3 regions of the Pelotomaculum schinkii genome follow, and region 2 is predicted to be linked to each of the others. Evidence: riboswitches for the same ligand, from Rfam matches in the RefSeq annotation. Region 2 holds a riboswitch; each other region holds the start of a gene.
What was found. Region 2 has a riboswitch for cyclic di-GMP ahead of Psch_RS08450 (signal peptidase I). Riboswitches for the same ligand answer to the same signal wherever they lie in the genome.
Positions count from the first base shown of each region.

Region 1: it holds a riboswitch for cyclic di-GMP, as region 2 does, so the genes downstream of both, Psch_RS12265 (HD-GYP domain-containing protein) here and Psch_RS08450 (signal peptidase I) in region 2, are expected to answer to the same signal.
Region 3: it holds a riboswitch for cyclic di-GMP, as region 2 does, so the genes downstream of both, Psch_RS12785 (hypothetical protein) here and Psch_RS08450 (signal peptidase I) in region 2, are expected to answer to the same signal.

Region 1 is NZ_QFGA01000002.1:268,106-276,137, forward strand. Features, by position in the region: gene Psch_RS12250 (LysM peptidoglycan-binding domain-containing protein) at 1-146, opposite strand, end outside; gene Psch_RS12255 (CBS domain-containing protein) at 477-1,328, opposite strand; gene Psch_RS12260 (hypothetical protein) at 1,328-1,681, opposite strand; gene Psch_RS12265 (HD-GYP domain-containing protein) at 1,703-2,254, opposite strand; cyclic di-GMP riboswitch class I at 2,321-2,412, opposite strand; gene Psch_RS12270 (helix-turn-helix domain-containing protein) at 2,563-2,907, shown strand; gene Psch_RS12275 (MarR family winged helix-turn-helix transcriptional regulator) at 3,285-3,731, shown strand; gene Psch_RS12280 (MATE family efflux transporter) at 3,750-5,123, shown strand; gene Psch_RS12285 (hypothetical protein) at 5,274-8,032, opposite strand, start outside.
Region 2 is NZ_QFGA01000001.1:1,827,226-1,835,257, forward strand. Features, by position in the region: gene Psch_RS08440 (hypothetical protein) at 1-1,122, opposite strand, end outside; gene Psch_RS08445 (hypothetical protein) at 1,420-2,124, opposite strand; cyclic di-GMP riboswitch class I at 2,299-2,384, opposite strand; gene Psch_RS08450 (signal peptidase I) at 2,404-3,036, opposite strand; cyclic di-GMP riboswitch class I at 3,151-3,236, opposite strand; cyclic di-GMP riboswitch class I at 3,317-3,402, opposite strand; gene Psch_RS08455 (ABC transporter ATP-binding protein) at 3,501-4,172, opposite strand; gene Psch_RS08460 (ABC transporter permease) at 4,209-5,387, opposite strand; gene Psch_RS08465 (hypothetical protein) at 5,501-5,653, shown strand; gene Psch_RS08470 (hypothetical protein) at 5,679-5,900, opposite strand; gene Psch_RS08475 (DUF4351 domain-containing protein) at 6,350-6,577, shown strand; gene Psch_RS08480 (vanadium-dependent haloperoxidase) at 6,957-8,032, shown strand, end outside.
Region 3 is NZ_QFGA01000002.1:370,963-378,994, reverse strand. Features, by position in the region: gene Psch_RS12790 (tetratricopeptide repeat protein) at 1-883, shown strand, start outside; cyclic di-GMP riboswitch class I at 1,158-1,247, shown strand; gene Psch_RS12785 (hypothetical protein) at 1,390-1,743, shown strand; gene Psch_RS12780 (CBS domain-containing protein) at 1,743-2,579, shown strand; gene Psch_RS12775 (DUF3231 family protein) at 2,622-3,683, opposite strand; gene Psch_RS12770 (metallophosphoesterase) at 3,844-4,677, opposite strand; gene Psch_RS12765 (heavy metal translocating P-type ATPase) at 4,981-7,962, opposite strand.

The DNA.
Region 1 (8,032 bases), on a different contig from region 2:
CCTGCTTGAACGACATGGAAAATAAATCCATCTACATCTTTATCGTCAGAAGTTTTTGTGGTTGGCAATATCTGTGTTGCTTGTGCATAAATTTGTTCCTTGAGTGATGCATTTTCACTATTAAGCTGGGATATTGTAGCTCCCAAATAAGAAACTTCACATTTCAGGCTCCATATGATTGTAAGCATAATCACAAATAAAAGTACTATACCCAGAGGTAAAAGCCGCTCTTTCAATTGTGCCGCAAGAACTGATATCCCCTTAGATTTGTGGATTTGCTTTTCTAGTTCACCAATGCTCTTCGCGAAAACCTCGTTGGATTGCTGATTGATTTAATTCATCTCCCCTTAGTAACTACTATACTATTCGTCAAAATCCAAATAATCTTTAATTAATTAAAGACAAAACAAAATACCCGCCGATACCTACGGGTAACTACTACTGCCAGCTGGAGTCCAAAGCAAGGGTAAAATAGTCTATTTCAGTTCTCCCTTAATACATGTGACTTGTATTCCTTCCTCTTTGGAAATAGTACTGGCCAAGCTGGCCTTATTTATCAAATTATCAACAGCAATAGCAAAATAAGAGCCTATACATGTACCGTCACTGCCTCCTCTTGCTACACCAGCAACAATATTTATCGGTACTCCAAACTCTTTTGTTAGTACTGCTACTTCATTAACTATTTTAATGGCCCATTCCTTAGAACGTTCAGTATCTTCTGCGGTAATCACCATAAATTCATCTCCGGCATAACGTCCCGGAAAGTAAACACCATTTTCCGTTCTCTCTAAAAGCAATCGTCCTATAATTTTTAGGCAGATGTCTCCTCTAACGTGACCGTACTTTTTATTTATTTTTCCGAAGCCGTTGATATCGAAGAAGATAACCGTAAGCTCCTTCCCCTGGCTGAGAATATTTTCTGCCATATACCTTAAATATGGGGCTTTTTTAAGGCCAGTCAGCGTATCTTCATGCTTACCGGCCTCAGCCAGAAGACTTTTTTTAGTAACAATTCCTACTAGTTTACCGCTCTCAAATACAGGCAACCTTTCTACTTGTTTTTCTTCCATTAAATTAATTGCATCCCAAAGGGACGTATTTGTATAAACAAATACTGGATTTTTGGACATAGCGTCTGCAATAATACGGTTCATATGAGAACGCCGGGCATCCCTTGAAGTGATCATTCCACAGAGTTTACCGTCCTCTAAAACTGGAAGTCCACCGATACAGTTTTCTTCCATTAATGAGACGGCTTGTTCGACACTGTCGAGAATATCAACCGTAATGACAGGACTGCTCATATAATTAGAAATGGAAGCCATTAAAGTTCCACCTCTAGACTAATCGCAAGCACAATATCAACCTGTGCTTTTAATAATGTTGTTTCAGATGCAACCTTATTTGCTTCATTCAAAACAATTTCCAGTAATTTTTCATTACTAACCATTTTTGATAGTGACTTACGAATTACTACCGCTTCGAGAGGTCCTTCCTCAATTAAATGTATTTCGTACTGACCGGGACACATTAAATCTATCATTCTCTTTACGGCTTCCGGACCTATGGGAGCTCTTCTTCCAATCAATAACACATCCTGAATTGGCGGAATCTCAAACTCGCTTAACTTCATCGAAAATAGCGCCTTTCTTCCAGGTTCAACCTTTTGAGCATGCAAATTAGAACACCACCATTTCATTTAGAAAATCAAATATGCTAATCGAATTAGTCTTTCTGTCAAATAGGGATCAAACTGCATTCCAGAATTTTTTTCAATTTCACTTAAACTTTCATCCCATGCCTTTCCTTTTTTATAAGGCCTGGAGGTTCTCATTGCATCAAAAGCATCAGCAACGGCAATTATTCTAGCCCCTAGAGGTATATCGTTTGCTTCGACACCGAAATATCCTTTTCCATCCCATCGTTCATGATGGTACAAAATTAATACAAGGAGTTCTTTAGCCCAGGAATAAGGCTTCAGCATAACAACTCCAGATTCAGGATGTCTCTTAATAATACTCCATTCCCTGCCAGTTAATTGTTCTTTTTTAGATAATATACTTTTGTCAATCTTAACCTTGCCAATATCATGTAATAAAGCTGCATTAGTGATTATCGAAATATCTTTATCTTGTAATCCCAGATGATATGCAATACGACATGCAATATAACTAACGCTAATAGAATGACAATAAATTTCAAAATCATAATTATTTAATGCAATCATTAATTTGTTAATCTCGTTAAGCAAAAGCTCATACCCCTTCCTAAACTGTTAAAGAAAAGGGCATAAAAAAAGAAATTACCAAGCCATTTCTCTTGTAGCCAGACAATCACACCAGTAAACATAACTGATAAGAGTCTTAGCTTTGCGTCCCACCCTTTCGGAGTGGTTTGCCCTTAAACAACAGGTGGTATGCTTTTTAGAAAATATTCAATAAATTATACAACTATGAGTATACATTTATCAATAGTTTGAATTTATTTTTTTGGGAAGGGCAAAAATATATATTAAAATTTAATTGTTCATTCAAGGGATAAATAAAAATGAGGTAAAATATGGTTGATATTTTGAAAACATGTGGATTGAATCTGAGGCATTATAGAAAGGCTAAAGGTTTAACTTTAAATCAATTATCTCAGGATATTGGCATAACTAGTTCATATCTTGGATATCTTGAGAGGGGACAAAGAAACCCTTCCCTGGCAACAATAGCCAAAATAGCAGAGGCTTTGGAGGTAGAGCCTTATCATCTCCTGGTAAATTTTGAAAATCGTTTTGACCGGTCGTTACATAATTTGATTATTATGTTAATTACAAGAAAACGAATTGATGAAGTAATTTTTTTACAGGAAGTACTAACATCCTATTTAAAATCCATAAAGAATAATGACAGGCAATAGTTAAGCGGCGTAACTTTATAGTATAAATTATCAACCTGCCAAAAAGATTGATATTAGCTGAGTATTTCTTTGTAAAACACAAAAGCCCCGCTGCGGAGAGCGAGGCCTTTTGTATGTCTGCATATATAGTTTACCGAAATTGAAGTTGTATTATCCCCCGGTGGAGGTTCGTTGCTACGTATACCAAAGCTGGAGCTACTGCAGCTTCTTCAGGTAGAGCAGTAGCCGGTACTTTTCCAAAACCCGACGGCTTCGTTTAGAGTTAGAAGATCCTTGTTTCCTATGGGCTTATGCCCTTGACGCAGAAGCCTTTATATGATAAATTATGTCGGTATTCTTATTGTTAGTATTCTAACTATCCAACAGGGGTGGTGCTGATGAATTTCCAGGAAGCTAAAGAATTGCACAATTTATTGTTTTCCTTTATAGGTATGTTTCATGAAAAGTTTCTATGCCGGTTCCGCCAGCATTATGACGGCAATCCCAGGCTTAAAAAAAACCAGGTCAAGATTATCAGTATTTTATACCAGCATGATCACCTGATCCCAACTGAAATCGGTAAAATGCTGGATATAGAAAAAGGTAGTCTGACTGCCCTTATAGATCAATTGGAAGATATGGGCCTGATTATACGACGCGCTGATCCCTGCGACAGACGAAAGCTATTAATATCACTCAGTGCTGCCGGCAGAGATGAAATGAATAAAATTATGGACGATCACACCCGAAGCCTGAGTGTTTTTTTCCGAGGCGTAGATCCCGGAGAAATAAAACAATTTGTAGCCAGCTTGCAATATGCAGTAGACTTCATGAAAAAATTTTAAAAGGTGAATGTTGACAAAATGGAAAAAAGCTTAGAAATGCGCGATCGAAATATAGGCAGTCTGTTGTGGAAGTTTTCCTTGCCCGCTATCGTGGCTATGCTCATTAACGCACTCTACAACATTGTCGACAGGATATTTGTAGGGCGTGGGATCGGCTTTATCGCCATCGCCGCAACAACTGTGGCTTTCCCCATTATGATTATTCTAATGGCTGTATCCATGTTGGTCGGAATCGGCGCTACGGCATTGATTTCCATCCGTTTAGGACAGCAGAAAATGGAAGAAGCCGAAAAGGTAGCCGGCAATGCCATGGTTATGATAATTTTATTGCCAGTCATTATAGCCGTAATATACCTGCTCTTCCCCGAGCCGATTTTAATATTCTTTGGGGCAAGTGAAGAAGTTTTACCTTACGCCCGGGATTTTGCGCACATTATTATGCTGGGAGCGGCTTTTGGTTCCATCAGCATGGGGATGAACAACTTTATCAGGGCGGAAGGCAATCCCAGGTTGGCTATGTTTACGCAAATTACCGGCGCGTTGATAAACGGAGTTTTAAACTACATTTTCATTTTCAAGTTGGGACTGGGGATAAAAGGTTCGGCTTTAGCTACTTTGTCCGGCCAATTCCTTTCAGCAATCTGGGTATTGAGTTATTTCCTGTCAGGCAGAAGCCTGGTCAAAATCAGATTAAAAAACCTTAAGTTGCAGCTGCCTATAATTATCAGCATTATATCTATTGGCTTTGCCCCTTTTGCCATGCAAGTCGCCAACAGTGTTCAGCAATCAATACTTAATAAAACCCTGTTGGTACATGGCGGGGATTTAGCTCTATCGGCTGTGGGCATTATTATGAGTATAGCTGCCTTATTATTCATGCCGATAGTGGGCTTAAGCCAGGGAGCACAACCCCTTATAGGCTTTAATTACGGCGCCCGGCAATATGACAGGGTTAAAGAGACGGTGAAAATAGCGGTGATCGCCGGCACCTGCATTGCTGTAGCCGGCTATACGGCCATTCATATCTGGCCGGTCCAAATTGTTGGGCTATTCAGCAAAGGGGATACGGCGCTTACGGAAATGACCTCACAGGCAATGCGGGTGTTTTTTGCGCTATTTCCGGTTGTAGGATTTCAAATAATATGTTCAAACTATTTTCAAGCAGTGGGCAAACCGGTACAATCTACCATACTCAGCTTGTCCAGACAGGTACTGCTGTTTATCCCCTTGCTTCTGATCCTGCCAAATTTCTGGGGAATCAACGGAGTTTGGAGAACAGCGCCGATTGCTGACGGCCTGGCAGTTCTGCTGACGGCTACCCTTATTTATTTGGAAATGAAAAACCTCCCGCAAAATCAACCATTAATTGCACAGGTTAAGCAGTCTGTCTGAGTTTTTATAATCGGAGCGGATGAATAGAACTCCAGCAGGTTTAAAAAGGCATGATTTTCAAAATAAGAAAAAACCGTCTAGTTCTTACAGTAGACGGTCCCACCAAAAGTTCAAACAAAAGATATCAGGGAAAATTTGGTCAAAAATAAATTAGATGTTATTATCCTCGAAATCATCCTCATTAACAACCTCATCCTCATCCGGAAGTCTAACTAACCCATTACCTGCAGTAGATGATATTTGTTCTTTAAGCCATTTAACCTGTTTAAGTGAAGAATCAAGTTCCTCTGCAATTTTCAATTGAGTAATTGCATCTGGATAATTTTTTTGTTTATATAGGTATTTTGCATATGCATATCTAGCAAAAGCACTGGCTTTATCAAAATCAATCGCAGATTTATAGAATTCTTCTGCCTTGCCAAATATCTTACGCTTTTCAAAGACATTTGCTAGCGATTGATATATAGCGGAATATCGCCATTCTGGCACATTGACTTTATTTGCAATTTCTATTGATTGATTTAAATACTTTTCTCCTTGATCCAGCTTCCTTTTTCTTGATAATAAATCCCCGTATCCCGCTAGAACCCACCACGCATCACGATTCTTGCCCAAAGCTAAATTAATATAATGCTCAGCCTCCCTCCAAAATTCTAAATTACCATAACATAATCCAATTTTAAATTTTATATCGACATCTTCAGGATACATGCCTTCAAGTATCTTATAATATTCAATAGCTTTACGGAATTCTTTTCCTCTAAATAACCTTAATGCCACTGGACGAATTTCATCCATAAAAATTTCCTTATATTCCTGAACCTTTTCATATTGAAGTGATTGAGCTAAATGTGATACTAGTTCCCCATAATCCTCTATCCTTGTTGATGATTGTTTTATTTTGGATTCATAGTATTCAACAGCATGCTTATGGTATTCAATTCTTATTTCAAGTGGAATTTGATTAACAAAATACTCCTTAATAATTGGATGCATCTGATAGAGACCTGTTTCTATATTAAATTCAAGCAAAAAATGATCGGTTAAAACATCAATCATTTCTACAGATTCGTCTCCAACAAACTTATCTATTACTTCAAACTCGAAAGGAACGTTATAAACTGAGATATAGCGAACCAACTCAATTTCCTTGGGCATTAAATCAATTCTTGCTAGTAGTAAAGGAATTAACCTATCTTGGAAACGTTTTTGAACAGTAGTATTATCAATAATTGATTGCATAGGATACTTTTCTAGTAACTGAGATATGAATTTTGCAGCTAGCGGGTTACCGTGTAACCTATTTATTAATTCTATTGGAATATAGATAGATTTGTTTCCATGGAAAAGTTTCAAATTCCAGTCTATTATTCCTCTTATATATTGTTCTTCAAGTGGTTCCAAAACGATATTTGCAAAACCTTCTTCAGGATATTTAAACTTAAAAGGTGATGTAATAAAGATTTTATTTTTGCTACCTGAAACAGTTTTGGCTGAATATTTAATAAATCGATCAAATTTTATGTCAAAATAGTTACCTCTACTAAATGTATAGTGCCAGTCATCTATTATTAAAACAGCAGAAGGCAAACTATTAAACCTATCAAAAATATTTTTAAATAAAGATTCCAAATTACTCTCAATCTGTGTTATTATTTCTTTTTCATCAAAGATAAACTCCAGTAAGTTTAACAGGGAAAGGATAAAACGATTAAATCCTGTCCCTTCCGTTATATTAATAACTATTTTTTTCCAATTTGATGGTAGTACATAATTAATTCCCTCATTAACGAAGGCTGTTTTTCCTATACCCCTTATGCCAAAAACAAAACAAGTTTTAATATTTTCATTATTAATAAATTCTCTCATTTCTTTAATTGCATTATCCCTACCAATATATGGACGATTAGTATCACTGATTACTTCAGAAAATTGTTCAGCATCTGGAGTAATAATCGTTTTTGCGGTAATAGATGGATAACACTTTTTTATTTGATCAAGTTTTCTCGATATATTATTCAATACTTCTAAGGCCTTCCTATTAAAGTTATCGCTGGTAACTATTGGTGCAACAGCTTTCTGTATCACTTTTAAAAATTCATATTCTAAAAATTCAAGGGGATTTTCCGAGATAAATATGTAATCACAAAAAAATAGAACATCTTCCTTCTTAGCAATACCTTCTTCAATTATTTCTGAAAGAAAAGTCAATTTATAGTTTAAAATTGATGGTTGTTCTTTTATACTTGCAAGTGAATCCAGTTCTAAATGTAACTGAGTCGAATTTAAAGAAGGTGCCTTGTTTAATGAATCAAATATTCTTTCATGTAAATTATTCAATATAGGTATAATAGAAACAATTTTTATTGGCTTATGTAATGTCACTACACCACTTTTATTATATTGCCCTTCAATATCTACATCAGCAACAAGAATAACTTCATCGTTAGATGGCATTGCAATAGTTCCATCTTCATCTAAAAAAATGTCCTTATTATTTTTGTCACAGTATCCGAATATTTTCGACCCACCTATAGTTGCTTCATTAACATATATAATAGATTTTCCTTGAATTCGATAATAATTTGCTGGAAAACTAAAATATGCTGTTTTTGGACTCCAAGACGGAACAACTATCAGACAAGGATTATCGTTTTGAGGTGATACTAAAGCCTCACTCAAGAAATCAACACAGATCATAACTCCTAAGTTAAAATTATAATCATTTAAATCAATAGAAATCCAATCCCAAGTTCTTTGAGACTCTTCTAAATCCGGCTCAAATTTAGAAGGTCGAGTTTTAGGAACAAAGTATATTTTTTCATTTGGCATAACCACCGGACACATTGCTTGCCGAATATATTCATCTTTTATATATTCATCGTTCTCCAGAAAATCATCGAATCCTA
Region 2 (8,032 bases):
ATTCCTGCCGCCCGCCACGGCCGTGTCCTGATAAAGCTCTTCCGGCGCACACCATGCCGTCTCATTTCCGGCGACGTATACGTCGCCTGCTTTCAGGCGAAAGCGCATGGGGATTTTGTGCGCCGCGGGAAGCGTGTCGGCCGCTGTAAAGGTTAGATCATAAAAGGTTGCGTACCTGTTGCCCGTGTTATCCACCGTGAACTTATAGCTGCCGCTCATGCCGGGGGCTATGCGCTTGTTGGCGCCGAATATATTGACGCTTACCGCGCCGGCCGTACCGTATGAGGCGGTCGTAGCCGTGTCCAAAACGTCAAAATCGAAAGGTGAAGGCGTCGATCCGCCACCACCGCCATCTCCACCACTGCCACCGCCGCCGGCAGGAACAGGGGTGTCCGGTTGCACAGGCGGGTTGACAGGATTGTAAGGATTGACTTGATTGACTGGATTCTCAAGATCGGCTGGGTTGGCCGGGTTGATTGACTGCGGCGTTCCCGCGGGAGCAGCTCCCAGCTCGATCCGGTCAATACCTGTGACCTTTCCGTCCTCCCCCTTTTTAAGATAAATGGTGATCTCCAGCACCTTGACATGCACCGCCACTTGAAAGACAATGGTACCGTCGGGGAGACGGACGAGTTCCGCGTCCTCGGTCCCGGCCGTCCTTTCAATATCGACCTTGCAGCTTGCAAGCACGTTGCCGGCTTCGTCAAGGACGCTGATGGTATGGGAACCCTCGTCGACGTCAATAAAGATGAAGTAGCCCTGGCTGTCTGTCCTGGTATAGCGCGGGTCGCTGCGGAACTCAATGAGCCCGTAGGCAAAGGGTGTCCCGTCGGTGTAGACGACCCGGCCCATTAAATCAATGCGCTGCTCAACAGGGACCGTAACCTCCTCCTGCGGGGAAAAAAAGTGATACAGCCTGCCGATAAACCCCAGGACGGGGCGTTTCACCTGCACATCGGGCAGGTTTGATCTCAAAACAAAAACATGCCCGCCCGTGCTGATGTCACGGATGATCCCGTAGGTCGGCACGGCGGCGTACACCACGATGATGGTGATGATGACCGCCAGGATGAAGTTTTTGCGCCTTCGCTCCGCATTCTCGCTATTCATCGCCTGATCCACGATATCACCCCGGTTTCCGGTGCAGAGTTAAGGCTGGCAGAATTAATCTTATATGACTCCCTTCCGGAAGAAATGCAGGTGCGGATTCATTCGCACTCTTTTAGCGCAGATCCATACAAGTCCGGCGCTGCCGCGCCGTGTGCGATTGAAATCGCACCTACATGGCCGGTTCCTGTTGCAGAGTTAGGCTGCAGCGCTATGCTCATATAACTCTCTTGCGGAAGACGCAAATGCGCGCGCTTTGCGTCTTCCGCAAGAGAGCCGAAGGCTCTCCTTATAGGTGGATAGGTGTATCTACTAAAGATTAGGATTAATTTGTGTTGCTTTCACGGTAATAGTTAGTTTGTATTCTGTACGGTCATCTATGGCAGAATTAGTGCCCAGAGTGGTGTCATTTACATCTGTAGAATCAGTATATACAGTCGTGGAGGCTTCATACGGCCATCTCCAATACACTGTCGCTTTCGCCTTGCCATTTGTTTGGGGTACATTACTCATCGGGCTAAAACCTTCTCCTGCTGAAGCTGCATTTTTAAGTCTGTCTTTAAGATCATATAGATTGCACCAGTCATCATTCCCTGTTAGAGAATACTCAATAGGAGGAACATCTGCAATTGTTATCTCATTATCAGTAACTGAAACGTCATTAACCGCAAAATCGAAAGTCATCTCAGCTGCGACATCACCTGTGTTTGCAATGTTGAGAACAAAATCGCCATCAACGCCGGGTGCGATGATAGGGTGTCCATCTTCCCTCAGCATATGATTCTTTGTGTGGGAAAATAAATCAAGGTCAGCGTCACCGAGGTCGTATGTTATTGTATTTTCTCCTGCTCCTCTGATCACAGTGGGTGTCAGTGTCCAGTTGGCAATCAGAGCCATATCCTCCCCATCATACTCACTGGTATACTTGGCGAAGGTGCCGCCCATCATTGCTGTGGAAATCATGCAGAGCACCAGCAGCAGTACGGCGGCTCTGACGGTTTTGCCCGGGTTTTTCATTGGTTTATCATTCCTTCCCTCATTTATTTTTTTAGGCCGTTTCTTTGGATAAATTCCTTCCGTGCTAGATGAGTGCATTTTGCCGCTTTGACCTTGGCGCCGCTCATCACTCCTCTCAATTCATCAATTAATTAAATTTTTAGTGTATTTAAAAAAACGGCCGGGTTGCTACATTTCAGCAACCCGGCCGCCATAGCTGATTTGCTTTAGGCCCGTCGGTTTTGCGCCCCCGCCTTTCGGCGGGTTAGCCCTTAAAAATAAATAGGGGTTAACATTTTACTATAATTCAATTTTTTTATCTCCGCCCTTTGCCGCCCGCAGCGCCGCCAGTTCCGCTTCCAGCTGAGCTTCGCGATCCGCTTTTTTCCTGTTGCGCCTGTTGCGCGACGTTATATCGTAAACGATAAACAAGCAGAGAGGTGTTATAACAAAAAGCAGCATTCCGAGAGGCGTCTGCAGGAACATGGCAAACCTGCCGACCCCGGCGGCGCGCCAGAGGTAGATGCCCTCCAGGTCCGCCACGCTCACCGCCTTGGCGTCAGCGCCGGTGTTAGCGTCGCCCTTGGTGAGAAAGGTTAAACCGTCCTCAGTCCGGACGTCGGTCACTCTGTGGGTAACGACCGTGTTCTGCGCGGCGCGGAAGGCGATAATATCGTCTTTGACAATTTGCTCCGGCGCTACTACCTTGGTCACAATAAGGTCTCCCGCCAGAATTGTCGGCTCCATGGAACCGGAGAGGACGATAAAGGGCTTATACCCAAAAAAATCAGGGACCTTATCCGGATATATGTATGACCTTACAATAAACGTTACATTAACGATCAAAACCAACACAAGAAATGCACAAACAGTGACGCCAATAACGGATATTGCTTTCCCCAAAGCTGTTTTCGGCACCTTTTCCTCTCCCACTGCCAATGACCCCCTGTTAATATTTTAGATTGTAAATTATTTTATCATAATTATCCATCTCCTACATAAAATGTTTTTCTTTTCAACAATAAAAAGCCGGATTGCAAAATGATTATCAGCAACCCGGCCGCCTTAGCTCGCATGCTTTAGGCCCGTCGGCTTTGCGCCCCCGCCTTTCGGCGGGTTAGCCCTATTATTAGTTTATGTATATTATTTATGAAAAAGGCTTCTTTTTCTGGCTCACTGGTCAAATAAAAACGGCTAAGTTGCTGCAACCTTTATTAGCAACCCAGCCACCCTAGCTTCCATGCTTTAGGTCCGTTGGCTTTGCGCCCCCACCTTTCGGTGGGTTAGCCCTGCAAAAAAATATACTGCTATATTGCCGATGTCATTTTACTATAATCATCCTCATTATGCAATATTTTTTTACTAAAAAAATATATCAAAAAACAGTAAAAAAGCACTTAGCTAACCAGGCTGCCGTCCACCAAGCGCAGAACCCTGCCGCAGGCGTCCGCCACCCGCTGGTCGTGGCTGGCCACCAGCACCGTCTTCCCCGTTTCATGCAAACTTTTCAGCAGTTCGATGATGCCGGCGCCGTTGGCCGAGTCCAGGTTCCCCGTGGGCTCGTCCGCCAGGATCAGCTCCGGGTCCAACAGCAGCGCCCTGGCGATGGCCACCCGCTGCTGTTCACCGCCGGAGAGCTCGCCTGGCAGGCGCTTTTCGGCGCCATTCAGGCCCACCCGGCGCAGGAGCTCCCGCGCGCGGTCGCGTGCGCGACGGCCGTATCCTTCAGGTATTGACGGGGCCAGCACATTCGAAAGCGCGCTCAAGGTGGGCAGCAGGCAGTAGGATTGAAAAACAAACCCCACCTTTTCCCGCCGGTAGCGGCAGAGCGCCGCCTCGCCCAGACCCGCGATATCCTTGCCGGCGACCATGACGCGGCCGCGGCTGGGCCGGTCCAACGCCCCCAGCAAATTTAACAAGGTAGTCTTGCCGCCCCCGGACGGGCCGGTCACGGCCACAAAGTCTCCCCGGTCAATATCCAGCCGGTCTACAGACAGCGCCCTGACCGCGGAAGATCCCCGCCCGTAAATACGCTCCACATTTCTAAGCGATATCAATATATCCGCCATCGAAAGACTCCTCCCGTCTAAAAGCCGTCCCCATGGTCACCCGCGCAGGATTTCCGCCGGGGCGGCGCGGTTAGCCCGCCAGGCCGGGTAAAGGCCACCCGCCGCGCCGACCAGAACGCCGCAGGCGCAAACCAGCGCGGCCACCCTTAAGCCCGGCGCGCCGATGTCGATGGCCAGGTACTCCTTGACCGCAATCAGTCCGCCGTACCCCAGGGCAACCCCGATCCCCGCGCCGAGCAGGCTTAAAGTTATGGACTCCACCAACACCATGCAGGCTATGTCCCACGGAGTCCAGCCGAGGGCCTTGAGAATGCCGAACTCGCGCCTGCGCTCGACCACCGACAGCAGCATCACCACCATAATCGTAAGGCTGCCGGCCGCCACCGCCACAGAAGAAACCGCCAGGAAAAACTGCTTCAGGACGCGGAGCACGTTGTTAAGCGGGAGCAGCAGTTCCCGCGGCGCCACGACCTGCACCTCCGGCTTTTTCCCGCTCAGGCGCTCTTCAATCTCCCGGGCGGCCTCCTCGACGTATTCCATGCTCCCGACCTGGGCGCTGATGGCCGATAAACTGCCGGGCTTCAGGCCGCCGATATCCCGGGCCAGTTGCTCCGTGCCGCTGAAACCGCCGTCCAGCAGTTCGTTGCCGGTACGGTAAACGCCGACGACCTTAAGGTTCAGGTTGTCCGCTTCCTTACCGGGGATCTCAAACGTATAAACTCCGCCGATTTGATAGGTAACGTTTAAGAACGCAAGATACTCCAACAGGCTCTTGCCGATTACCACTTCATCGTCACGGGCAGGCGCAGTCCCTTCTATAATTCTCTGAAAAGGACCGATCTCCGTCCTCGTTTCATTCACTCCGTACCCGAACAGCGGCAGAACCATCGTTGCCCCTGCCGGTCGCAGGATGTTTGTAACCTGCCCCGTCACATTATTTACATTGGGCACGTCCTTAATAATATCAATGTAGGAAACCGGAATAGAGGAGGAGCCGATACCCTGCAGCAGGCCGCCGAACATAGAACCCTTTTGGGTAATCGTGATCTGGCCCGCCAGGTTGGAAAACGTCGTTTCCACCCGTTTCTCCATCCCGGTCGTCACGGAAAAGAGGAAGGTCATCAGGGCGCAGCCAAAGGCCACCCCGAGTACCGCCAGGGCGGCCACAGCTTTTTTGCGAAAAGCGTTGCGGATGGAAAACAGCAGCAGGGACAAAGGCAACAACTCCTAAAATTTCTTTCTTCTCCGGTTTTTCGGGCAGGATCCGACTGTGAAAACAAGAATATACATTTTCAATAATTTACTGAAACGGATGCTACTATTTTATCATGATCCGCAAAAAGAAAAAGAAAAATCTCTATAGAAGGGCAAAAACGAGGATCAATAATTTCCTGTATAAAAACCGCCTTAACCTCAACGTGGCTTTTGCCTGCCTGCTGATTTTGGCGGCAATTGCTTTCGTGCTGGAAATGATGAATTAAAAAAGCCCTTCAATCACAAAGGGCGTTAATCTTCTTTCAGCAGGGTTTCAAGTTGTGTGGCCCAGCTTCTGTACTTTTGCAGCGCCTTTTGTTCAGCCTGCAAAGGGTCCATTGAGCCTACTTCTATAAAATAATTAAACTGCAGCAGCCAATCGTCCATTATCTCTTTAAAGAGTTTTTTTATTTCAACCTTAACCTCATTATTCATCTTAGTTTGATCACCATTTAGAAGGTTTTTTATCATCATCCAAGATCTTCTTATTCCATATTTATATTGTCGCTATCACACATTATTCCCCACAAGAAAAAATTGACCCGGTTTATTGGGAGTTATAAACCGGATCGAGTTTTGAGAGGAGCTCAAAACAAAAACCTGAAAAACAAATAATTCGCCTGGTATGAGTACGGTACAATAGAAGGCACTACGTCCACGGGCCAGCCATCGCCTTGACCAACCCCTTGAATGGACTAAAGCGGAAAAATGGAGTCGATTATAAGTTAGCAATATTAAAGCTGATTGTCTATGCTTATTGTCAAAAAATAGTAGAATCGCGTCTAACTATTACAAAATCTTGTCTGGATTTTCCATTGACTAAAAGTAAGCGTTTTTAGTACTGCGTTCTGACCCTAAAAGAAGAACAGTCGCTTCAACAATGATTAGCACAGGAATTAACTTCGGAGGAGGTGCGGAAGATAATGGAAATCACAACATCCTGGCACGAAAAAGGTAGACAGGAAGGTAGGTTGGAAGGACGACAAGAAATATTTGTAAAGTTAGCCGAAAAACGTTTTGGCGCTTTGCCACATGATATTTTAGGAAGAATAAAAGAACTTTCGGTTGACCAAATTGATATACTGGCAGAACATCTCCTCGATGTCGCATCGCTGGATGAACTACGTCATGAAGTCACTTCACTGAACTAAACACGAAAGGGCGGTCAAAGTAACCGCCCTTAAATTGTCTTAAGGGGAAAAATGAAGAGAGTGAATTCGCATGATGCATGAGAAGAGAAACCCTCTTCTACATTCTTTCGGCAGCTCATCCTGAGCTTTGCCCCGCTAAAATAGACGGAGGCTCCGTCAGCTTTAACAGCGAGAACCGTTCCCATTGTCATATCTATTAACTTATGACAACAACTCCGTCCCCTTGACAGCCCCTGATACATAGCAACAGGAACAAATTCGATATATTAACATATTATGTAATTAACCATGTATCAGGGAGTGAACTCAGATGAGCGAAGATTTTTCAAATATTAATGAGGGGAGCAGCAGAGGAAAGGCCGTGGATTTGAACATTAATATGCTGGCATCATGCGAAATTGGGCCGGCCTCCGCACGGCAGCGCCAGCAAGAGGCGTTTCAAGTCCGCCAGGAAGCGGCCCTTTTTCAAAAGGACCTTCCCCTCCCGGGCCATCCATGCAACGGTGATGAAATTGTTTTTCCAAACAAAATCGGCAACTATTCCAAGGGGTTGCCGCACAATCAGTTGGGTGAGGTTAACCTCAATGCCTATCAGGACTTCATCAGGGCTTTAAGCACCGGTAACCCGGACGATTTTGAATTTATACCCCTGGGAGGCGTTGTCAAGCTCACCAACCCCCAGGCCGCTTATGCCTTTGAGATGGCGGGACCTGATTCCCACCATTTGGGTATGATTGCGCCGCCGGCCTTCAGCAGCGCCTGGCTTGCAGGTGAAATGGCCGAACTTTACTGGCAGGCGCTAACCCGGGATGTGCCTTTCAATGCTTACGACACCGATCCGCTCACTATCGCGGCTGCTACTGATCTATCGAAATTCTCGGATTTTCGCGGGCCTAAAATCAATGGCGCCGTTACCACGGGGACCTTGTTCCGCGGGAATACGCCCGGTGACCTGGTGGGGCCCTATATTTCCCAGTTCCTGTGGAAGGACTTTGTCCTGGGGTCTACGCCCTTCGTCCAGCGGTATCGCACTACGGTGGCCGGCGATGACCACCTGACCGGGTATGAGGAATGGTTGAACATCCAGAACGGACTTGCTCCGGCAACTATGAATCAATTCGACCCCAGGCCCCGCTACATCCGCAACGGCCGCGATCTGGGCGAATATGTACACCGGGATTTTCCCTTCCAGAGTACTCTCGTCGCTTGTTTGATCCTGCTCGGCCTTGGACAGGTCGCCCTGGCCCAAACCAACCCCTATCTACGTTCGGCAACCCAGATTGGTTTTGTCACCTTCGGCGCCCCAAATATTCTGGATTTTGTGGCCCGGGCAGGGCGGGCATCCCAGGTGGCGGCCTGGTTCCAGAAATTCCTGGTCCATCGCCGGCTGCGTCCCGAGGAGTTCGGAGGGCGCGTCCAAAACCGTCTGACGGGCGCCGCCAACTACCCGATTAA
Region 3 (8,032 bases), on a different contig from region 2:
CATAGGAAGGCTCCTGTACGATACTTTGCCTGAAGAGCAGAAGGTACCGGTCGCATCAGATTTCTACAAAGATGGTAAACGCATAGACGTATTGTATGATGAGGTTAGATACCTGGTTTCAACAAAACAATATAAAAAAGCCACAGTCATGATGGACTCTTTGATCCGGTTCTGTGAGGATTTTCTTGAGGCAGATCAAGAGAATGATTATTTTAGCTTTAAAAACATGTTTCAAGCATATCTTTATCAGCATTTTTTCAAGCCAACGAAAAACTTTAAACCGGCGCCCTATGATTTCAGTGATATGTATATCATCCGCGGATTCCTTTATATGCAGGAACATAATATGAAGGCTGCCATACAGGCGCTGAACCAGGCGGTCAGGTGCAACCCGGTAAATTTATATGCATATTTTCAGCTGGCAGAAGCCCATAAGCTGACCGGTGATCTTGATGAATATCTTAATTTGACCAGGCAGGCGCTATCCTTTGCCACCACCAAAAAAGAGATAGCCAGGTGTTACCGAAATATGGGCTTCTATTTTATTGAAAAAGAAAACTATGCTGATGCCATCAACATGTACCATTTGAGCAGTGATTTTGAAAAAAACGATGCGGTGGCCTCCGAACTGTTCTATATTTCTCAAAAAACCGGCAAAAAAATAGAGTCCCCTGATCAAGAGGCGGTGCTTAAAACCATACAGGAGCACTTCATCCAAGTCGGCGCCAGCGAGCCCGTGCTGGGAATTGCGGCAGCGCTGGGCAAAAAGGCTTTTGAAGATAAGCAGTTCGATATGGCAAGGTATTGCCTGGGATTGGTCTATGACCTGAGTGAAGATAAAGAGGCTAAAGATTTGCTTGATAAAATAGCGCAATTAAATTAATAGACTTCACGAAAGAGATTCGGGCCGGGGAAGGGGGATAATCCCCTTCCTGTGGGTACCGGCTGATTATTGATAAATCGCATAAGTTTTAATAAGCATTAATGGCCGCAAGACCTACGGAGGCTTCCCACAAAGTTCCATGACGTTTTTAATGAGGATTGCGTTTATCTGCGCTAAGCGACAGACCCGAAGACAATTTAGATTCAGGACTGTTGATAAAAGTATATACATAGTTGTATAATTTACTAAATATTTTCGGAATAATATACCAACTGTTTTTAAAGGACAGTCCGCTCCGAAAGGGTGGGACGCAAAGCTATGAGTCTCTATCATTTTTGGCTGAGGTGATTGTCTGGTTGCAAGAAATGGTCTGGTAATTTCTTTTTTTTTACGCCCTTTTCTAGAACAGCTCAGGAAGGGGTATGTCCTTTGCTAAACGAGCTTAATAAGTTGATGAAGGAATTAAATACTTTGTTTAAAAATAAGAGAAAGGGGGTGTTTGCAACTTGCATACTGAAACTGTTGATCCCGGAAGAAAAGCACTATTTTCAATGAAGATAAGCGAGTTTGAGATTCCACCAATTCAGGATGTGTTGCTGATCGGGAGGAGGGCTCCCATAGGCCCGGAAGCTGTAAAGAGAACGGTAGATTTAATGTGTCCTGGTCAGTACGAAATAAATATTATTGAAGAAGGGCCTCTGGAAGCGGTAGTTGTCCGCAAGTCACTATCAAGAATGATCAGTAATGAAAGATTACTGGATATTATTTTAGGTGAAGCAAATAAGGTCGCATCTGAAACGACTTTATTAAAAGCGCATGTTGACATTGTACTTGCAATTAATCTAGAGGTGGAACTCTGATGTCCGGCATTTCTAATTATATGAGGACCCCTGTCATTACGGTTGATATTCTGGACAGTGTCGCACAAGCCGTCTTATTAATGGAAAAAAACTGTGTTGGCGGACTTCCGGTTTTGGAGGACGGTAAACTGTGTGGAATTATTACCTCAAGAGATACCCGGCGTTCTCATATGAACCGTATTGTGGCAGACGCTATGTCCAAAAACCCGGTATGTATTTGTCCAAACACTTCACTTTGGGATGCAATTAATCTAATAGAAGAAAAAAAGGTTGAAAGGTTGCCTGTAATAGAGAACGGCAAACTAGTAGGGATTGTCACTAAAAAAACCCTTCTGACTGAGGCAAGTAAGCATGAAGATACGTTAACCGGCCTTAAAAAAACAATTTATTTAAGGTACCTTGTGGAAAATATTATTAAATATGGGAAGGAAGCAACAATTATCTTCTTCGATATCAATAATTTCGGAGATATCAATAAAAAGTACGGTCACGTCAGGGGAGACACCTGCCTGAAGATTATAGGAAGATTACTTTCGGAAAGTACGGAAAATGGTGTTTACTTTCCCGGGCGTTATGCGGGTGATGAATTTATGGCGGTTACCACGGAAGATATTGAATGCTCTAGAGAATGGGCCATTAAGATAATTAACAAAATAGAAGTATCAACAAAAGAGCGTGGAGTACCGATAACCATTGTTGCCGGTATAGCAAGAGGACATAGGGTCGGTACATCAGACTCTTATCTTACTACTGCTGTTGATAATTTAATAAATATGGCCAGCCTGGCCAGTACCCTTTCCAAAGAGAAGGGTATACAAATCACATACGTAGAGTAAATTGAACCCGATAATCCTTATCTAAATAAAGCCCTTTTATTTTTAATGTTTTGGCTCGTTTACCAGTTCCCTGCGATCTACAGTTCTGGGCGGCTCTTCGTACCAGCCGTTGTCAATAAGGATATTGATACCGTCTTCAAGATAATTGGCCACTTCAGCCAGAGCTTTTGTGTAATGGCCCGCTAAGTCATGCCGCGGGCTTGTTGCCATTGACGCGGCGTAGTTTAATATACCGGCGGAAATAATCAGCGTGGTATGATACATCATAAACTTATCTGAAAAAACCGGGGTTGTTGAATCCGTAACCATGAAATCCCACTGCACTGGATCGGGCACATCTTCACGGGTTAGAGATGAGCTGAAAGTATCTATTAATCTGCTTGACAGGTTTACTCCCCGGTCCATAAATTTTCGTACCTGGCCGGATCTGGCCGTCTGTCTGAATCCCATTAATAACCTTTTGCCGATGTTATTGGTGATAATGCCATAAAAAAGCGCCGATATTTCCTGGGCTAGAAGACTCCTTCGCTCACCCAGGAACCCGCCTAAGAAATTTTGTTTCTTTACATAATCGACTTCTTTTGAAGTGGTTACGATAGGCGGCCTGATATATATGCCTTTTGATAATAGGAGGTTAACCGTATTGTTATATAGGTGGATGCTTGAATTGATACAATGATCATAGAAATCACGAATATCAGCGCGCCCGGAGGTTACAAAAGACAACCCGTTTATCCCGATCGCGATTTTATTCGCGTTAACCATATAATAGAGGTAATAAGGATCCGTAAAAAGCCGGGGAGCGTTCAGATTCACGTCGTTATCGGTAAAACCGGATGGTATGGGCAGGTTTTCATTATTAAAGAGTTCAATAACCCTGTCTACTCTCTTGCTGCATATATTAACAGCGTCCTCCATTATCATCCTTACTTCATTATCCTCAGTTGTCTGGCTGAAGTGTTTAAAGATCCAGACAAACATCGTATAATGCATATACGTATTCCAAAGTGCGGCGAGTTCTGTAGCATTTAAAGGGACGTTGTCAACTATATCGATGGCTCTCGACTCCATTTTACCGGGATCATAATAGGTTCCCCTCATCATATAGCCCTCCGGATTGAATATTAGTGTTAGCTTTCCCTATCTGCTTTTAGATATTCAGCGCTTGGGTTCTTTTTTCGAGCCGAAGGGTGCGTCAATATTCCTGAAGCGGCCATCTTATAGCAAAAACTGTCCAGTTCGCGGTTAGCTTACTGGAATGCTTTCAGGGAAGGTTATGCGCCAGCGTAATAATTGTTATCTCGGGCCGGCACATGAAACGGACCGGAAGAACTGTTGTCCCCAATCCTCTATTGGTATAAAGTATTAACTCATTTATCTTGTAAATACCGGAGTGGTATTTTCTCCCCAGTCCCGTGGTGATTACCGGACCAATGAACGGAAGCCGTACCTGGCCGCCGTGGCTGTGGCCGGAAAGCTGTAAACTTACCGGAAATTTGCTGATTGCATCAGCTATATCGGGTTCATGCGCCAGTAGAATGTTGCAGGCGGCTTCAGGTATTCCATGAATAGCTGTTTCCAGATTAGGCTTGCCTTTCGAAATGCTGTCAAGCCCGGTTAGAAATAACCTGTCACCGTCTTTTTGTATTGCTGCATGCTTATTGATAAGCACGTGAAAGCCGCCCCGTTCCAAACCATTGATCACATGATTTGGACCTGCCATATAGTCATGGTTTCCCAAAACAGCATACTTTCCAAAAGGAGCTGTCAATTCTGCCAAAGCTGCAACCCCTGACTCAAGCGCCTTCAAGGAAGAAACCGAGTTTAGAAAATCACCGGTAAAACAGATCGTGTCCGGGTTCAGTTCATTAACTACCTTTACAACTGATGATAGATCTTTTCCCGAAAAGAAAAAACCCAGATGAATATCACTAAAAAGCGCAATACGGAATTCCGAGAAAGATGCCGGCAGTCTGTTAAGTGGAATTCGTAATTTACGAACATCAAGCCAAAGTCGTTCGATTAACTTCGAATAAAGCACACATCCCGAAAAACCGGCGGTTGCCGGTATCCATTCCAAACTAAATATTTCTCCCATTATATATATTCCTCAACAATACTTTAGAAGTTAAACGATGTTTTAACCGGCTCCATGGGACAATAATGAAAAACCATATGATTTCCACTCCTTATTTTACCGGATTTTACTTTCCGCAAAATCCCCTAATTATATCAGGTTGAAGCGCAAGCGCAGTGTTATGTCCATCTATATGGCAAAGGTAGTATGAACCGGCAGATTATATATATGCAGGGAGCTTTATGAACTTGAATCTAAGGACATTTATGAAAGGAGGCGGCGCGTGATCTCCAAAGAGGTCCAAGCAGCAGCGGGAAAATAAGCTTAATCGATTAATTTCTTGCCGTATCCGCTAAGGAGCAGGGAATTGGTCACCACGGATACAGAGGAAAAGGCCATCGCCAGCCCGGCCCATTCCGGCGGCAGGAGTTTTCCGGTTATGGGATAAAGGACGCCGGCTGCCACAGGAATGCCAATCACGTTGTAAATCAAAGCCCAGAAGAGGTTTTGTTTGATTTTATTTAAGGTTTTCCTGCCTAAGCGGATCGCCCTTTCCACATCAAGGAGGTCATTGCGCACCAAAATAACATCGCCTGTTTCCTTGGCCACGTCGGTGCCTGACCCGATGGCGATCCCGATATCGGCTTTAGCCAGGGCGGGGGCATCGTTAATGCCATCGCCGACCATGGCCACTTTGAGCCCTTGTTCCTGATATTTTTTCACGGTATTGATCTTATCCTGGGGCAGGACCTCGGCGGCAATCTCATCAATACCGGCCTCCTGCCCGACTACATGGGCCACCTTCTTATTATCCCCGGTGATCATGAAAGTCTTAAGGCCCAGTCCGTGCAGGCGTTTGATCGCTTCCCTGGCGCTCTCTTTAAGGACGTCGGCCAAGGCAATCAACCCGATAGCGCGGCCGTCAAGAGAGACAAACATCGTCGTCTTTCCTTCTTGCGCCAGGCGCGTGTATTCCTCTTCGACAGCGCTTACATCTATCCCGTGTTTCCGCATGTGCTTGATATTGCCTATAAGCAAAGGCTGCCCCTGGTAAGAGCAGGCTATCCCGTAACCGCTCTCCTCTTGATAATCCTTCACTTCCAAGATTTCTACTTCTTCTTTCCTGGCGCGACTTGTGACCGCTTGAGCCAGGGGATGGATGGAGGGGTTTTCTCCGGCTGCCGCTATTTGTAAGAGGCCTTTTTCTTTGAAGGGATTAACCGCAATGATATCCGTAACCTCAGGAGTACCTTTTGTGAGTGTCCCGGTCTTGTCAAAACCGATGGCCTGTAAGCTGGAGATGGCTTCCAGCACCGCTGCGGATTTAAAGAGAAGGCCGCGGTTAAGGCCGACGCCGCTGCCGACCATGATGGCCGTCGGAGTCGCCAGCCCCAACGCGCAGGGACAGGCGATGACCAACACGGCAATCGCTGCTGTAAAGGCGAAAACAAAGGTACTGTGCAGGGCAAAATACCAGATCAGGAAAGTGATCAGGGCCAGGGTTACCACTGCGGGAACGAAATAATTGGAGATCGTGTCGGCCAAGCGCTGGATTGGCGGTTTAACCCCCTGGGCGTCCTCCACCATTTTGATAATCCCGGAAAGCACCGTGTCTTTGCCTGTTTTGGCAGTTTGCACTTTAATGCTGCCGGAACGGTTAATGGTAGCCCCGATGACAGGATCCCCGGCTCCCTTGTCAACGGGAATGGACTCCCCGGTCAGCATGGACTCGTCGATGCTGGCTTGTCCTTCTATAATCTCGCCGTCAACCGGTATTCTTTCACCGGGTTTAACAATTACAACGTCGCCGGTTTTTAGATCAGCCGCGGCTACTTCCTTTTCTTCGCCGTTTATCAGCAGGCGCGCTTTATCGGCCTGTAACTCCAACAGCCGTTTTAACGCCTGACCGGCGCGGCCCTTTGCTTTAGCCTCCAAATATTTCCCGAAACGCACAAAGGTAATCAGCAAAGCCGACGTGTCAAAGAAATTTGGCCCTTCGAAGAAAAGGTTGGGAAAGAACATGTGCAAAGTCGTCATCAGACTATACCCGTAAGCGGCTGTAATCCCCATGGCAACCAGGACATCCATATTTGCCGAGCGATTTTTCAAGGCGTGGTAAGCGCCGCGATAAAAGGTCCAGCCCGCCGTAAACTGCACAATGGTGGCCAGGGTGAGGATCGTATACATTGTGGGCCTCGACATGGGGAGAAACATGAGCGGCATAATAGGCACAGATAGGATCACACTGAAAATGAGCCAGTTGCGCTCTATGATCGCACTGCGATCGTCCGGGTCTTCGTCCTTGTTCTTCAGGGGAATATAGCCGGCGTCCCTGACCTGTTCAAAGACATCATTTAAAGTTAATGTTTGGGGATCAAATTCTACAGTCACCGTCTCATTGGCAAAGTTTACTGCAGCCATGTGTACACCGGGAGTACTTTTTAGTTTCTTCTCGATGGTCAAGGCACAATTGGCGCAGGTCATCCCGCTTACTTTAAATTGCTGTTTGCCGCCTTCACTATCCTCACTTTGGGCCCCATAGCCCAGGTCTTTAATCTTGGCCAAAATATCCTCTTGTGAGACAACAGAGGGGTCTAATTCCAGCGTTAACTTTTCTGAAGCAAAATTAACCGCTGCAGATTTCACCCCCTTCATCTTGCCCACGCCTTTTTCTATTGTTAAGGCACAGTTGGCACAGGTCATGCCGCGAACTTTAAACTGCTTTTTTTGAGCATGGTCGCCCGGGTCAATTGAAGGATTGTCACTGACAGTCTCAGGAAGTATCAATGGGTCAGGCAGCCCGGCTGCTTCTGGTGGGGGTTGTTCCGCTGCCGCTTCTACTGGAGCAGGCCTGGTCGAATATCCGGCTTCTTCAATCGCCTGGGTTATGTCTTCCGTACTAACCTGATTTCTGTCAAAATCAAATAGAGCTTTGCTGTCAGCCAAAGAAACCCGGATATTTTCCACACCCGGTAATTTCTCAAGCGCTTTGGTCACCCGCCGTACACAGTGCTCGCAGGTCATGCCGTAAACAGGGATCGTGATTTCTTCCTGGCCTGTCGCGGGAAGGGGGATGTCGGTCGAATAACCCGCTTTTTCAATCGCTTCCCGTACTGCTGACAGGTCAAGCTGCTCCGGAGCAAAGTGAAAAGTCGCCTTGGCGTCTGCCAAAGACACCTGAACGTCAGCCACACCAGGAAGCTTCTCCAAAGCTTTGACAACCCGCCGTACACAATGTTCACAAGTCATACCATAAACGGGGAGTTTTACCTGCGCCAAAGCCACAGTTTCTTCAGTATTAGCCATCGTATCACCTCCACACCATGATCGAAAATTTGGCCGTTACCTCAATCACCTTAGTTTTTGCTCTATCTCA